DNA from 3 places in the Pseudoduganella sp. R-32 genome. Region 3 is predicted to be linked to each of the others. Evidence: predicted binding sites of a transcription regulator. Region 3 holds the regulator's gene; each other region holds the start of a gene.
What was found. The regulator LexA, encoded in region 3, represses DNA repair genes until DNA is damaged. The targets are predictions, from matches to a motif close to ACTGTATNNNNATACAGT.
Positions count from the first base shown of each region.

Region 1: recA (recombinase RecA) is a predicted target of LexA. The motif match lies at 2,895-2,912, and genes of this name have one in related genera.
Region 2: ACN9MU_RS23305 (PA0069 family radical SAM protein) is a predicted target of LexA. The motif match lies at 1,230-1,247, and genes of this name have one in related genera.

Region 1 covers NZ_CP183987.1:6,391,272-6,395,442, reverse strand. The annotation lists gene ACN9MU_RS29390 (sodium:solute symporter family protein) at 1-365, opposite strand, end outside; gene ACN9MU_RS29385 (DUF4212 domain-containing protein) at 362-631, opposite strand; gene ACN9MU_RS29380 (sensor histidine kinase N-terminal domain-containing protein) at 624-2,141, opposite strand; gene ACN9MU_RS29375 (response regulator) at 2,138-2,830, opposite strand; gene recA (recombinase RecA) at 2,964-4,037, shown strand; gene recX (recombination regulator RecX) at 4,168-4,171, shown strand, end outside.
Region 2 covers NZ_CP183987.1:5,104,991-5,109,161, reverse strand. The annotation lists gene ACN9MU_RS23315 (Hsp70 family protein) at 1-559, opposite strand, end outside; gene ACN9MU_RS23310 (DUF2760 domain-containing protein) at 556-1,140, opposite strand; gene ACN9MU_RS23305 (PA0069 family radical SAM protein) at 1,266-2,432, shown strand; gene ACN9MU_RS23300 (hypothetical protein) at 2,892-3,023, shown strand; gene ACN9MU_RS23295 (gamma-glutamylcyclotransferase) at 3,032-3,592, opposite strand; gene ACN9MU_RS23290 (LysR family transcriptional regulator) at 3,601-4,171, opposite strand, start outside.
Region 3 covers NZ_CP183987.1:5,336,878-5,341,048, reverse strand. The annotation lists gene ACN9MU_RS24385 (alpha/beta fold hydrolase) at 1-906, opposite strand, end outside; gene lexA (transcriptional repressor LexA) at 1,111-1,800, opposite strand; gene ACN9MU_RS24375 (hypothetical protein) at 1,931-2,392, shown strand; gene rpsF (30S ribosomal protein S6) at 2,633-3,013, shown strand; gene priB (primosomal replication protein N) at 3,032-3,325, shown strand; gene rpsR (30S ribosomal protein S18) at 3,357-3,647, shown strand; gene rplI (50S ribosomal protein L9) at 3,682-4,134, shown strand.

The DNA of each region.
Region 1 (4,171 bases), 1.1 Mb from region 3:
GCCACCAGGCAGTAGCCGCCGGTCCAGCCCATGATGTAGGCCAGGCCGTCGAAGCCGTGCAGGTACAGGCCGCCCGCCAGCGAAATGAAGGACGCGGCCGAAATCCAGTCGGCCGCCGTGGCCATGCCGTTGAACAGCGAGGGCACGCGCCTTCCCGCCACGTAATACTCCGCCACGTTGGAAGTGCGGCTGATCACCCCGATCGCTGCGTACAGGATGATGGTGGCGAACATGAACAGGTAGCCGATCCACAGGCGCGGCATGCCTTCCTTTTCCAGCATCGCCAGCGCGAGCAGGAACATGGCGAAGCAGCCGGTAAAGATCGTGTAGTAGCGCTGCAGCTTGCGGAAGAAGGGCGTCCTCATGCCTGGCCCCCGCTTTCGCGCAACTGCTCGCTTCTGTAGCGCCGCTCCAGCGCGCGCATGCGCCAGGCGTAGAAGCCGATGATGCCAAGGTAGATCAGCGAAGCGCCTTGCGCCGCCAGGTAGAACGACAGCGGCCAGCCGAAGATCGACAGCCCGCTCAATTCGCGCGCGAAGAAAATGATGCAGAACGTGGTGAGGAGCCAGGTGGCCAGCAGCCAGCCGGTCATGCGGCGTACGCGGCGCCAGTGGCGCTCGAGCTTATCCAAAATGCGGTACCTCTTCTTCTTCGGGCGGCGTGTCCGGCACGCGCAGCGGGAACGTCACGCGGAACAGGCAGCCTGGGTATTTCGGGTCGGTGGTGCGCGGGTTGGCGAACAGGTCGACTTCCGCTTCGTGCTGCTGCGCCACTTCGCGCACGATCGGCAGGCCCAGCCCGGAGCCCTCGGTGTTGCTGCCCAGGATGCGGTAGAAGCGCTCGAACACATGGCCGCGCTCCGCTGCCGGGATGCCGGGGCCGTTGTCTTCCACTTCAAGCAGGGCATGCTTGCCTGTGCGGCGCACGCGCACCGTGACGGCGCTGCCGCGCGGCGTGTAGCGCAAGGCATTGTCGATCAGGTTGGACAGCATCTCGCGCAGCATCATCGCGTTGCCGGAAATCGGCACGTCCTCGGGCGGCGGTTCGTAGCCAAGGTCGATGCCGTAGTTGAAGGACGCCTGGACCCAGTCGTGCACCGTGCTGCGCGCCATTCCGCCCAGCTCCAGCGGCTCCATGGCGGTGCCGGCCTGCGGCTGGTTCTCGGCGCGCGCCAGTGCCAGCAGCTGGTTGACCAGGCGGGTGGCCGCCTGCGACGATTTGGCCAGCTGTTCCAGCGAACGGTGCACCTCGGCCTGGTCGGTCTGGCGCAGCGCCAGTTCCGATTGGGTGCGCATGCCGGCCAGCGGGGTTTTCATCTGGTGCGCAGCATCGGCGATGAAACGCTTTTGCGAATCGATCGACAGTTTGAGGCGCTCCAGCATTTCATTGAGCGACTTGACCAGCGGCGTGATTTCTTCCGGCACCTGGCGCGGCGGGATCGGGCTCAGGTCGTCCGACGGGCGGGCGCGGATGCGCTCCTGCAGTTCACGCAGCGGCAGCAGCCCGCGCGACAGTGCAAACCACACCAGGGCCAGCACGATTGGCAGGATGATGAACTGCGGCAGGATCACGCCCTTGATGATTTCATTGGCCAGCTTGGCGCGCTTTTCCAGCGTTTCGCCGACCTGCACCAGGGCCAGGCGCTGCGGCTGCGCCTTGTCTTCTTCCAGGTTGACCCAGGTCCAGGCGATGCGGATCGGCGTGCCGTGCAGGGTGGAGTTGCGGAACAGGACCGCGCCGGCGCGGATGTCCTGCAGCTCGGGATCCTGCTTCGGCGGCGGCGGCAGGTCGCGGTCGCCGTCGACGTGGGCGCCGGTCGGGCTGCTGACCTGGTAATAGATATTGTCCACGTCGTCGGCACGCAGGATGTCGCGCGCCGGGCCGGGCAGGCGGGGAATCACGCCGCCCACTTCGCGCACCTGCTGCGTGAGCACGGTGACGGTGTCTTCCAGCGCATGGTCGAAGGGCTGGTTGGCGATCGACTTCGCCACCAGGTAGGTGATGGCGATGCTCATTGGCCACAGCAGCAGCAGGGGAGCGAGCATCCAGTCGAGGATCTCGCCGAACAGCGAGTGCTGGATCTCGTTCTCTTCGGCGGCCGGGGCGTGGGCCCAGTCGGCGGCCTGCTGCTCGCCGTTCACGGTGCGGCCGGCGGTTGCGGCGGGTTGAATTTCTCCAGGCAGTAGCCGAGGCCGCGCACGGTGGCGATGCGGATGCCGCCCACTTCAATCTTCTTGCGCAGGCGGTGCACATAGACCTCGATGGCGTTGTTGCTGACCTCTTCGCCCCATTCGCACAGGTGGTCCACCAGCTGCTCTTTCGACACCAGGCGCCCGGTGCGCGCCAGCAGGATTTCCAGCAAGCCCAGTTCGCGCGCCGACAGGTCCAGCATCTGCTCGTTGATATAGGCGCTGCGCCCGACCTGGTCGTAGGTGAGGGGGCCGTGCTTGACGACGGTGGAGCCGCCGCCCTGGCCGCGCCGGGTCAGCGCCCGCACCCGCGCCTCCAGCTCGGACAGCGCGAACGGCTTGGCCATGTAATCGTCGGCGCCCAGGTCGAGGCCGTTGACCCTCTGCTCGACCGAGTCGGCGGCGGTCAGGATCAGCACCGGCAGCAGCGAGCCGCGCGTGCGCAGGCGGCGCAGCACTTCCAGCCCGGACATCTTGGGCAGGCCCAGGTCCAGGATCAGCAGGTCGAATTCCTGGGTGGACAGGGCGGTGTCCGCCTCCTGCCCGTTTTTTACGCAGTCGATCGCATAGCCGGACTGGCGCAGGGAGCGCGTCAGGCCGTCCGCGAGGACGCTGTCATCTTCGGCTAATAGGATACGCATAAGGACACTGTACTCCAGCCGTTTGACTTTTCGCAAAGTTTGCAAAAAGGGGCTTGTCAAAAGCACTGTAATTTTATACAGTACCACCTGTACAACGTAGTGACTCAATTCATTTAGCCCGCGAAAGAACATCATGGACGACAAAAAAGGCGCAGTACCTGCATCGGAAAAAGCCAAGGCCCTGGCGGCCGCACTGGCCCAGATTGAAAAGCAGTTTGGCAAAGGCTCCGTGATGCGCATGGACGCATCCGCCCCGATCGAGGAAGTGCAGACTGTCTCCACCGGCTCCCTGGGCCTGGATATCGCGCTGGGCGTAGGCGGCCTGCCACGCGGCCGTGTGGTGGAAATCTACGGTCCTGAATCTTCCGGTAAAACCACCCTGACCCTGCAAGCCATCGCTGAAATGCAGAAAATGGGCGGCACCTGCGCCTTCATCGACGCGGAACACGCGCTGGACGTGGTGTATGCCCAAAAACTGGGCGTCAACCTGCACGAGCTGCTGATCTCCCAGCCGGATACCGGCGAACAGGCCCTGGAAATCTGCGACGCGCTGGTGCGCTCCGGTTCCGTGGACCTGATCGTGGTCGACTCGGTTGCCGCGCTGACCCCGAAAGCCGAAATCGAAGGCGATATGGGCGATTCCCTGCCGGGCCTGCAGGCGCGACTGATGTCCCAGGCGCTGCGCAAGCTGACCGGCACCATCAACCGCACCAACACCCTGGTAATCTTCATTAACCAGATCCGCATGAAGATCGGCGTGATGTTCGGCTCGCCGGAAACCACCACCGGCGGCAATGCCCTGAAGTTTTACGCCTCCGTGCGCCTCGACATCCGCCGTACCGGCTCGATCAAGTCGGGCGACGAGGTGATCGGTAACGAGACCAAGGTCAAGGTGGTCAAGAACAAGATTGCGCCGCCGTTCAAGGAAGCCCACTTCGACATCCTGTATGGCGAAGGCACTTCGCGCGAAGGCGAGATCATCGACCTGGGCGTGGAAGCCAAGATCGTCGAGAAGTCGGGTTCCTGGTACAGCTACGGCGGCGAGCGTATCGGCCAGGGCAAGGACAATGCCCGTTCCTTCCTCAAGGAGCGTCCGGCACTGGCGCGTGAAATCGAGAACAAGGTGCGTGCGGCACTGGGCGTGCGTGAGCTGCCGGCCGTTTCCGATGATGGCGAAGAAGCGCCGAAGCTGCGCGCGGTCGACTAAAACCGGTAAGGCAGCCGGATGGCCGTCCCGTCTGACCCGCAGGGTCAGACACTGGTATGCCGGAGCCACAGGCCGTAGATCAGAAGGTGTCTGACCCTGCGGGTCAGACATCGGTTTACCGGTTTAACAGATGC
Region 2 (4,171 bases), 230 kb from region 3:
AGCCGGCGGCGCGAGCCGCTTCGGCAGTGAGTTCTCGCGCGGCCGGGTCGAACGATGCAGGAATGGTGACCGTGACTGCCTGCTGCGTAAACGGCGCGTCCGGATGGGCGTTGTCCCATGCAGCGCGCAGGTGTTTCAGGTAGCGGGTCGAAGCCTCCAGCGGCGACACACGCGACACCTCTTCCGGCGCGTCATGTGGCAGGATGGCTGCGCGGCGGTCAACGCCAGGGTGGCACAGCCAGCTCTTGGCGCTCGACACCAGGCGGATCGGCGTGGTGGCGCCGCGGCTGCGGGCCATTTCGCCCGTCACTGCGGGCGTCCCGTCGGCAGCAGCCCAGGGCAGGGCCAGTTCGCCGGCCGCCAGCTCGTCCGGATGCGGCAGGTAGAGGAAGCTTGGCAGCAGCGGCAGTTCTTCTACCGTGCCTGGCGCGGTGAGCTGGGGCACGCCCAGCACGCCATGCCTGGTTTTCTCGCCATCGCTGCCCGCCAGTTCAACGTAGGACAGCGCGCTGTGGGTGGTGCCAAGGTCGATGCCGATGGCAAAACGCGGATCGCTCACAGTTCCACCTCAGCCGGGGCCAATACTCTGGCGTTATGCGCTTCCGCCAGTTTCGGCAGCCGCACGCTGGAGGCGCGCCAGCCGCGGTGGCTCAGGGTGCCGGTGAACGGCGCCTTGCCGACCACATTGCCGGTCAGGCGCACGGCGGATGCATCGAAGCCTTCCGGCAGCGTCACGCGGCTGCCTTCCGCTTCGGAGCGGATGGCATCGATCGTGAAGTGCTCGCGCAGCACCTTGGAGCAGCCTTCATGCACCACGCGGGCAGCGGCGCCGATGTCGGCATCCGAATAGCCGGACAGGTTTTCCTGCGTGAAGTCGATCAGGCGGGCTTCGCGCTGGAACAGGGACAGGAGTTGGAGTGCCGCGTCGGGCGTGGCTTCGCGCAGGGGCGCGGCGGCTGGCATTGGGGCGGCGACTGGTGCAGGTGCTGGTGCTGGTGTGGCAGCCGGAGCCGCTGCGGGGCCCACGCTGTCGTCACGCACGCGGGCGGCGAATTCAGCATCGCCCAGGGTTTTGAAAAAGGCGCCAAAGGCGAGGGAAATCCTGCTCCCAAAGGAGGGCGGATGGGTAGTTTTGCTCATGTTGTTGCTCTTTGAATGTCGGGGGATATCCCGGAGAAGTGCGCATGATACCAGCTTGGCTTGCAGCCTTGGCGCGGTCGGATTAGAATACTGTATGCATATACAGTAATGCTTCGGAGCGCCGCATGCAGGACCATGAATTCGAAGGGCAGGTGATGCTGCCGCCGCAATCGCTCAAGGCCAAAAAAGGGCGCGGTGCGGTATCAAACATGCAAGGAAGGTACGAGCTGCAGGCGCGCGAAGCGTTCGACGACGGCTGGGCACCCGATCCGGATGATGCCGGGGCTGAACTGCTTCCACCGCGCACCATTGTCACCGCGGAAACGGCCAAGACCATCCTCACGCGCAACCAGTCGCCCGATATTCCGTTCAATGTTTCGCTGAACCCTTATCGCGGCTGCGAGCATGGCTGCATCTATTGTTTTGCGCGGCCATCGCATAGCTACCTGGGCTTGTCGCCCGGCCTGGATTTTGAGACCAAGCTATTCGCCAAGGTAAATGCGCCGGACCTGCTGCGCGCCGAATTGTCCAAGCCAGGTTATCAGGTGGAGTCGCTCGCACTGGGCGTGAATACCGACGCCTACCAGCCTTGCGAGCGCGAATACCAGCTCACGCGGCGGGTGCTGGAAGTGCTGGCCGAGTGCAACCATCCGGTTGGCCTGATCACCAAATCCTCGCTGATCGAGCGTGACATCGACATCCTCGCGCCGATGGCTGCGCGCAACCTGGCTGCCGCATCGGTCACCATCACCACGCTGGACAGCAAGATCTCGCGCACCCTGGAGCCGCGCGCCGCCGCGCCGGCACGCCGCCTGCGCACGATCGAGACGCTGGCCAAGGCCGGCATTCCGGTTGGCGTCAGCATTGCGCCGATCATTCCTTTTGTCACTGAGCCCGATATCGAGAAGATCATGTCCGCAGCGCGCGATGCCGGCGCGGTGATGGCGACCTATGTCGTACTGCGCCTGCCGTGGGAAGTCAGCCCCTTGTTCAAGGAGTGGCTGGAAGCGCATTTCCCCGACCGGGCCGCGCGCGTGATGAACCGCGTGCGCGACATGCGCGGCGGCAAGGATTACGAAGCCGAGTTTGGCGCACGCATGCGCGGCGAAGGCGTGTGGGCGGACCTGATCCTGCAGCGCATCGAGAAAGGCATCACCCGCTTCGGCTTCCACGGCCGCCACAGCAAGTTCCGTTCGCTCGACTGCACCCAGTTCAAGCGGCCTGAATACATTCCACCCTCCGGCGCCCGTGCAGCCGCTGCAGCCAAAGCGGGGCAAATGAATCTTTTCTGAAATCGGAGGCGATGATGGGCTGGTTTCTGATCAATGTCATGCTACCGCTTACGGCACCTGTGCTTGTGCTCGCAATCCTGAGGGCGTTCCCGATGCCTCAGGAAAACAGGTCTGCGTTGAAGTTGCTCCTTCCTGTCAAGGATGGTCAGTTGTGCTGGACAGCAATCGCCTTTTCTGCATCAGCGTTATATGAAATCGGCGTTGGAAGAAGCGTTCTGGGAACCACGAGTGTTGGCTACGTACAGGGAGTAGCAGTCTTCATCATTGCGGCATCAAGTATCGTAGCTGCTGGTGGCGCAACATTTCCAACGTCGCTGCATAGGCCTGAAGGTGTTGCCCCGCTCCGCCATTACTCAACGTTTGCGTTCTCACTGTTTTTGACCGTTTGGGCAGCCTTGGTTCGCCTGGTAGTTCAATTCGGACTATGATGAAGTGCGCCCATTGCAGAAGGAGGCCACCATGATCAACGAATTTCTTCAGTATCACTTCCAGGACACTGAACATACCGGTAAGTTCCTCGTGAATCTCGGCGGATTTGCTGGCCTGATCGGTTTTGTGGTTTTCCTGATCGGCTTGCCGTTCGTCGCCTGACAGGCTGATTACTGGCGATCGAGGAACGCTTCGATGGCATGCACATGTTCGTCGTGGTGCCCCATTTCCCGCAAGGCGGCAGCAAGGCGCAACAAGTATTCGACGTTCGGGCCGCTCGGGCCGGATGCTGAGGCGATGTGGCGTGCAATTTCTTCCACCGGAGCCTCGCCCAGCCAGGCCGCGTTGTCGGCGGCGGCAATATAGATCAGGCCTTCTTCCACGCCGCCTGCTTCGAAATGGATGTCGATGGCCACGCGCAGGTAGCCGTTCTTTTCGCGATGGTCGAGATGGGCGAATTCTTCCGGCGTAACGAGGTAGGCCATGCCGTGGCAGACGTCTCCCTCGGCTGGAATCAGTGTGGCCACGCGGCCTGGCGCTTCAGGTGTTCCACGATGATCGTGCGAACCTTGCCAGAAGCGGCGCGACCAGCCGAAGATGTGCGCGGGCCGGCGCTCGATGAAGGGAAAGTCCGCCTTGTAAATCAGCGAGCCATAACCGAACAGCCACACCTGGTGGTGGCCGTCGAACTTGTCCATTGCCTGGTTGGCTTCAATCGTATTGTGCGACATGCGGCAAATTATAGGGAATACTCGCCAAGCACGCAGATGAAGCGTTCCGCAGCCGGGGAGGGGGTGCGCGAGGTCTTGGTGTAGATGAAGAATTTGCGCTTGAGTTCCGGCTCGACCAGCGGACGCATTTCCAGTCCGTACAGCCGCACCATCGGCTCCGCATAGGGCAGGCAGGCGGTGATGCCGAGCCCTTCGGCCACCATGGCCAGGGCCGTCGTCATGAAAGTCACCTCGTTGTAGGGCGCCAGCGTGGTCATGTCGCGCAGCAGCCGTTCGGTGAACTGGCCCTGCAAGGCGATGAAGGGATGCTGGTTGACCTCCGCCCAGGCGACCGTGCGGCGGGCGGCCAGCGGGTGCGCGGACGGGAAGACCACCACGAAAGGCATCTCGAACAGCAGTTGCGCGTCCACTTCGGCCGTCACGTCGCGTTCCGGGCCGATGCCGACATCCACCTCGCCGCTGACCACGCGTGCGGCGACGTTGTCGACCGGGCAATCCACCAGTTGCACCTGCACGTCCGGATAAGAAGCGCGGAAGGCGCCGATCACCTGCGGCAGCAAGGTGCAGGCCATCATCTGT
Region 3 (4,171 bases):
CGGCCCAGGGTTGACCAAGTGGTCTTGGGCTGCATTGATCGGGACCAGTCGCGCCTTGATGCGCGGCGCCGCGTCTTCCAGCTTGCCGCCCTGGGCGATATCGTGGCCCAGTACAGCGCGGATCTGCCAGAGGGAATTGTTGGCGTCAGTGCCGTCAGGATCGGAGGCCTGGCTCTCGCGGAAGAATTTTTCAAAGTCCTTCGGCGCGGTGCGTGCGCTGCGATGCGCCGGGCTGTCGAAGTTCATTGCGAACAGCAGGTTATACATTGGCAGCGCCGGGTTCTGGGCATAGCGGCCGCCTGCGTAGGCTGGCTCGTCAAGTACCGACTTTTCAACGATGCGCAGGAACAGCATGTCGGACGATGTCAGTCGCGGTGTGCCCGCGATGGGAATGGCTACGTCCATGAAGCCCGGGTAGCTGGCGGCCCATTGGAAGGCCTGCATGCCGCCCATCGAGTAGCCCATGACGGCGTGAAGGTGCTTGATGCCCAGTTTTTCGGTCAGGAGCTTGTGCTGGCTGGCGACCATGTCGCGTACCGAGAACTGCGGAAAGGAGGGGCCGGGTTGGGTCTTGCTGTTTGAAGGGGAGCAGGATACGCCATTGCCCAGTGCATCGACCACGATCACGTACCATGGCGCCGGATCGAACAGGGCGCCGCTTTGCAGCATCCCTGCCGCATCGCGGCTGGTGCCGGTGTGCCAGGTCGTGAACAGGATGACGTTTGATTTGTCAGCGTTGAGGGTGCCGAAAGTACGGTAGCCGATCGAGCAATCGTTGATGGTGGCTTTGTTTTCAAGCTGCAGGTCGCCCATGTTGGCGAACTGCTGTTGCGGGGCGGCGGCGTATGCGGTGGAAATGGACAGCGCCAAGGCGCACAGGATCGAGCTGATACGGCGGACGTGCATGTGATCTCCTCTCCTTTTTTCGATGCAAGAAGGATAACTCGAGCGGCCCTTGTCTTGGAACCCGAGTGCGACAGAATGCAGAAATGGGGGCGCAGGCTGGCTTAAAACGGCGCGCGGGCCAGCGGAGGGGCAGGGATTGCGCCAGCCGGGCCAGCGCGGGAGAAAGGCCCAGGGCGCACGTCGCACCCCGAGCGCAGGACGGTCTTAGTGCCAGGTTCGCATCAGGCCAACGGCCAGGCCTTCCAGGGCGAAGTCGTCTTCTTCGGTCACTGTGATCACCTTGAAGTCCGGATTTTCCGGCAGCAGTTCGATCTTGCTGCCGGTTTTGCGGTAGGTCTTGACGGTGACATCGTTGCCGATGCGAGCCACCACGACCTGGCCATTGCGGGCGCTGTCGGTCTTTTTCACGGCCAGCAGGTCGCCGTCCATGATGCCGATGTCGCGCATCGATTCACCGCGCACCTTCAGCAGGAAGTCCGGCTTGGCCGAGAACAGCTTGGGGTCGACGCTGTAGGTGGTCTCCAGGTTTTCCTGGGCCAGGATGGGCGAGCCGGCGGCGACGCGGCCGATCAGCGGCAGGGAAACCAGCATGCCGGCCGGGACGGCTGGCATGTCGTCGAATTCGACATTGGCACGAGCGGCCGGGCGCGGCGCTGCTGCACCGGTCGCCGGGCCGCCGAAGTTGCCGGTCAGGCGAATGCCGCGCGAGGTGCCGGCGGTAATTTCGATGGCGCCCTTGCGTTGCAGGGCTTTCAAGTGTTCTTCTGCAGCATTGGCGGACTTGAAGCCAAGCTCCGCCGCGATTTCGGCGCGGGTAGGCGGGAAGCCGGTGCTGTCGATCGCATCCTTGATCAGGTTGAGGATCTGTTCTTGTCGTGCTGTGAGCTTGATCATGGCGCTATGGTGAACTGTGGATATAGACAGTCTGTATTTTTGTACAGTATGAAAGGAATTGCAAGCAAATTTGTTGCAATGACAGAAAATATTCGGCTTAATAATGTTTCGACAACCATTGGAGGGCAGGATGGGACGGTTTGCTTTCTTGCTGGCGGCGGGGATTTCCTTGTTCGGTGCCGTGATTCATTTCGCGGCGCCTTGGCTGGGGCCGGAGTGGTATGCCTTCCTGCAGGCGCCGCCCAAGGTCGTTGCATCAGCCCGCGCCGGGACGTGGTTCGCGCCGGCTGGCGCGGTAGTCATAGGGGCCTTGATGTTGATCTGCTCCTTGTATGCGCTGGCTGGCGCAGGGCGCTTGCGCTGGTTGCCATTTGCGCAAATGGCGCAGGGCACGATTGCTGCGATTTGCCTGCTGCGCGGGCTGCTGGTGGTGCCTTACTTGTACAAATTCCCCGATCGTGTGTGGACGTTTGATGTGGTCGCCTCCCTGGTCTGGCTGGCGGCCGGGCTCGGGTTCCTCGCCGGGATCTTGCAATCGTCTGAGGCGACGCAGCCTGCCATGGCGGCGAGGGGCGAAGCCTCAGGCGATTAAGCCGCAGGCAAGCAGCGCGTCATCCAGGGTTCTTACCCGGAGCAATGCAAGGGCGCAGCTTCCAGGCGGCGTCGACTGGTCCATGCCCCGGCATGCCAGCCCAGCGGGCAGGGGGCTTTGCGCGCCATCAGTAAACCTTGAGCCGGCCGGCAAAGTCTGCTATGCTTGCGGGCTTACCTCTTCCCACACCCGTCTTGACGCCGGGGTGGGCTATATTCACAGTCCTTAAGGGAGTTATTAATGCGTCACTACGAAATCGTATTTATCGTCCACCCGGACCAAAGCGAGCAAGTGCCCGCGATGATCGAACGTTACAAGACCAGCGTGACCTCGCGCGGCGGTAACGTGCACCGTGTTGAAGATTGGGGCCGCCGTCAAATGGCGTACTCGATCCAGAAACTGGCCAAGGCACACTACATCTGCCTGAACATCGAATGCGACAACGAGACCCTGGTTGAGCTGGAAACCGCATTCAAATTCAATGATGCCGTGCTGCGTCACCTGACCGTCAAGATGAAGAAAGCGGAAACCGCTCCTTCCCCGATGATGAAGTCGGTCCAGCGTGAAGACGCGGCCAAGAGCCATCGCGCCGAAGCCCCAGCAGCTCCTGCAGCGGCCTAATTCCTGACAGGAGACGGTCTGTACAACCAGCTCCGGGTTACCGCCCTGATCGCCGAACGGGATGAGATTCGATACACCCCGGCCGGCCTGCCGATTGTGAATGCAAGCTTGCAGCACAGTTCGCAGCAGACAGAGGCAGGCATTGCCCGACTGACCGAGTTTGAAGTCCCTGCCGTTGCGGCAGGTGAGTTGTCAAAACGATTCAGTCAGGCGCCCCTTGGAGGCTTGTACGAGTTCACCGGTTTCCTGGCCAAGAAGAACCGCAATAGCAGAACCCTGGTGTTTCACATCATTGATTTTCGTGCTGTCTAAACAGCGCAATTTTTAAATACAGGAGCCTAAAATGGCATTCGGTAAAAAGTTCGACAAAAACAAGCTCAAGCTGAAAGAAAAGCGCAAGCAACAAAACCCACTGTTCAAGCGCAAGAAGTTCTGCCGCTTCACCGCCGCTGGCGTTGAGCAAGTGGACTACAAAGACGTAGACACCCTGAAAGATTTCATCCAGGAAAACGGCAAGATCATGCCAGCACGCCTGACCGGCACCAAGGCGCACTACCAGCGCCAAGTTGACACCGCGATCAAGCGCGCCCGCTACCTGGCCCTGCTGCCATACACCGATCTGCACCACGCTTAATTAGCGATCAGATCAGAGATCCTGGAGAATTAATATGCAAATCATCCTGCTGGAAAAAGTTGTTAACGTCGGCAACCTGGGCGACGTGGTGAAAGTGAAAGACGGCTACGCCCGTAACTTCCTGATCCCTCAGAAACTGGCACGCCGCGCTACCGCTGCTGCTGTTGCTGAATTCGAAGCCAAGCGCGCCGAACTGGAAAAAGCTGCTGCCGCCAAGCTGGCTGCTGCCCAAGCCCAAGGCGAGAAGCTGAACGGCATGACCGTGACCGTGTCGCAGAAAGCCGGCGTTGACGGCCGCCTGTTCGGTTCCGTGACCAACTTCGACATCGCTGAAGCCCTGACCAAAGCTGGCTTCGCAGTGGAAAAGTCCGCTGTGCGCCTGCCAACCGGTCCTCTGAAAACCACCGGCGAGTTCCCAGTGGCTGTTGCCCTGCACACCGACGTGGTCGCAGAAGTGACCGTGGCTGTTGTTGGCGAAGCTGCTTAATCAGCGTCGTAAATACAGCAAGAAAGCCGGGTTCGCC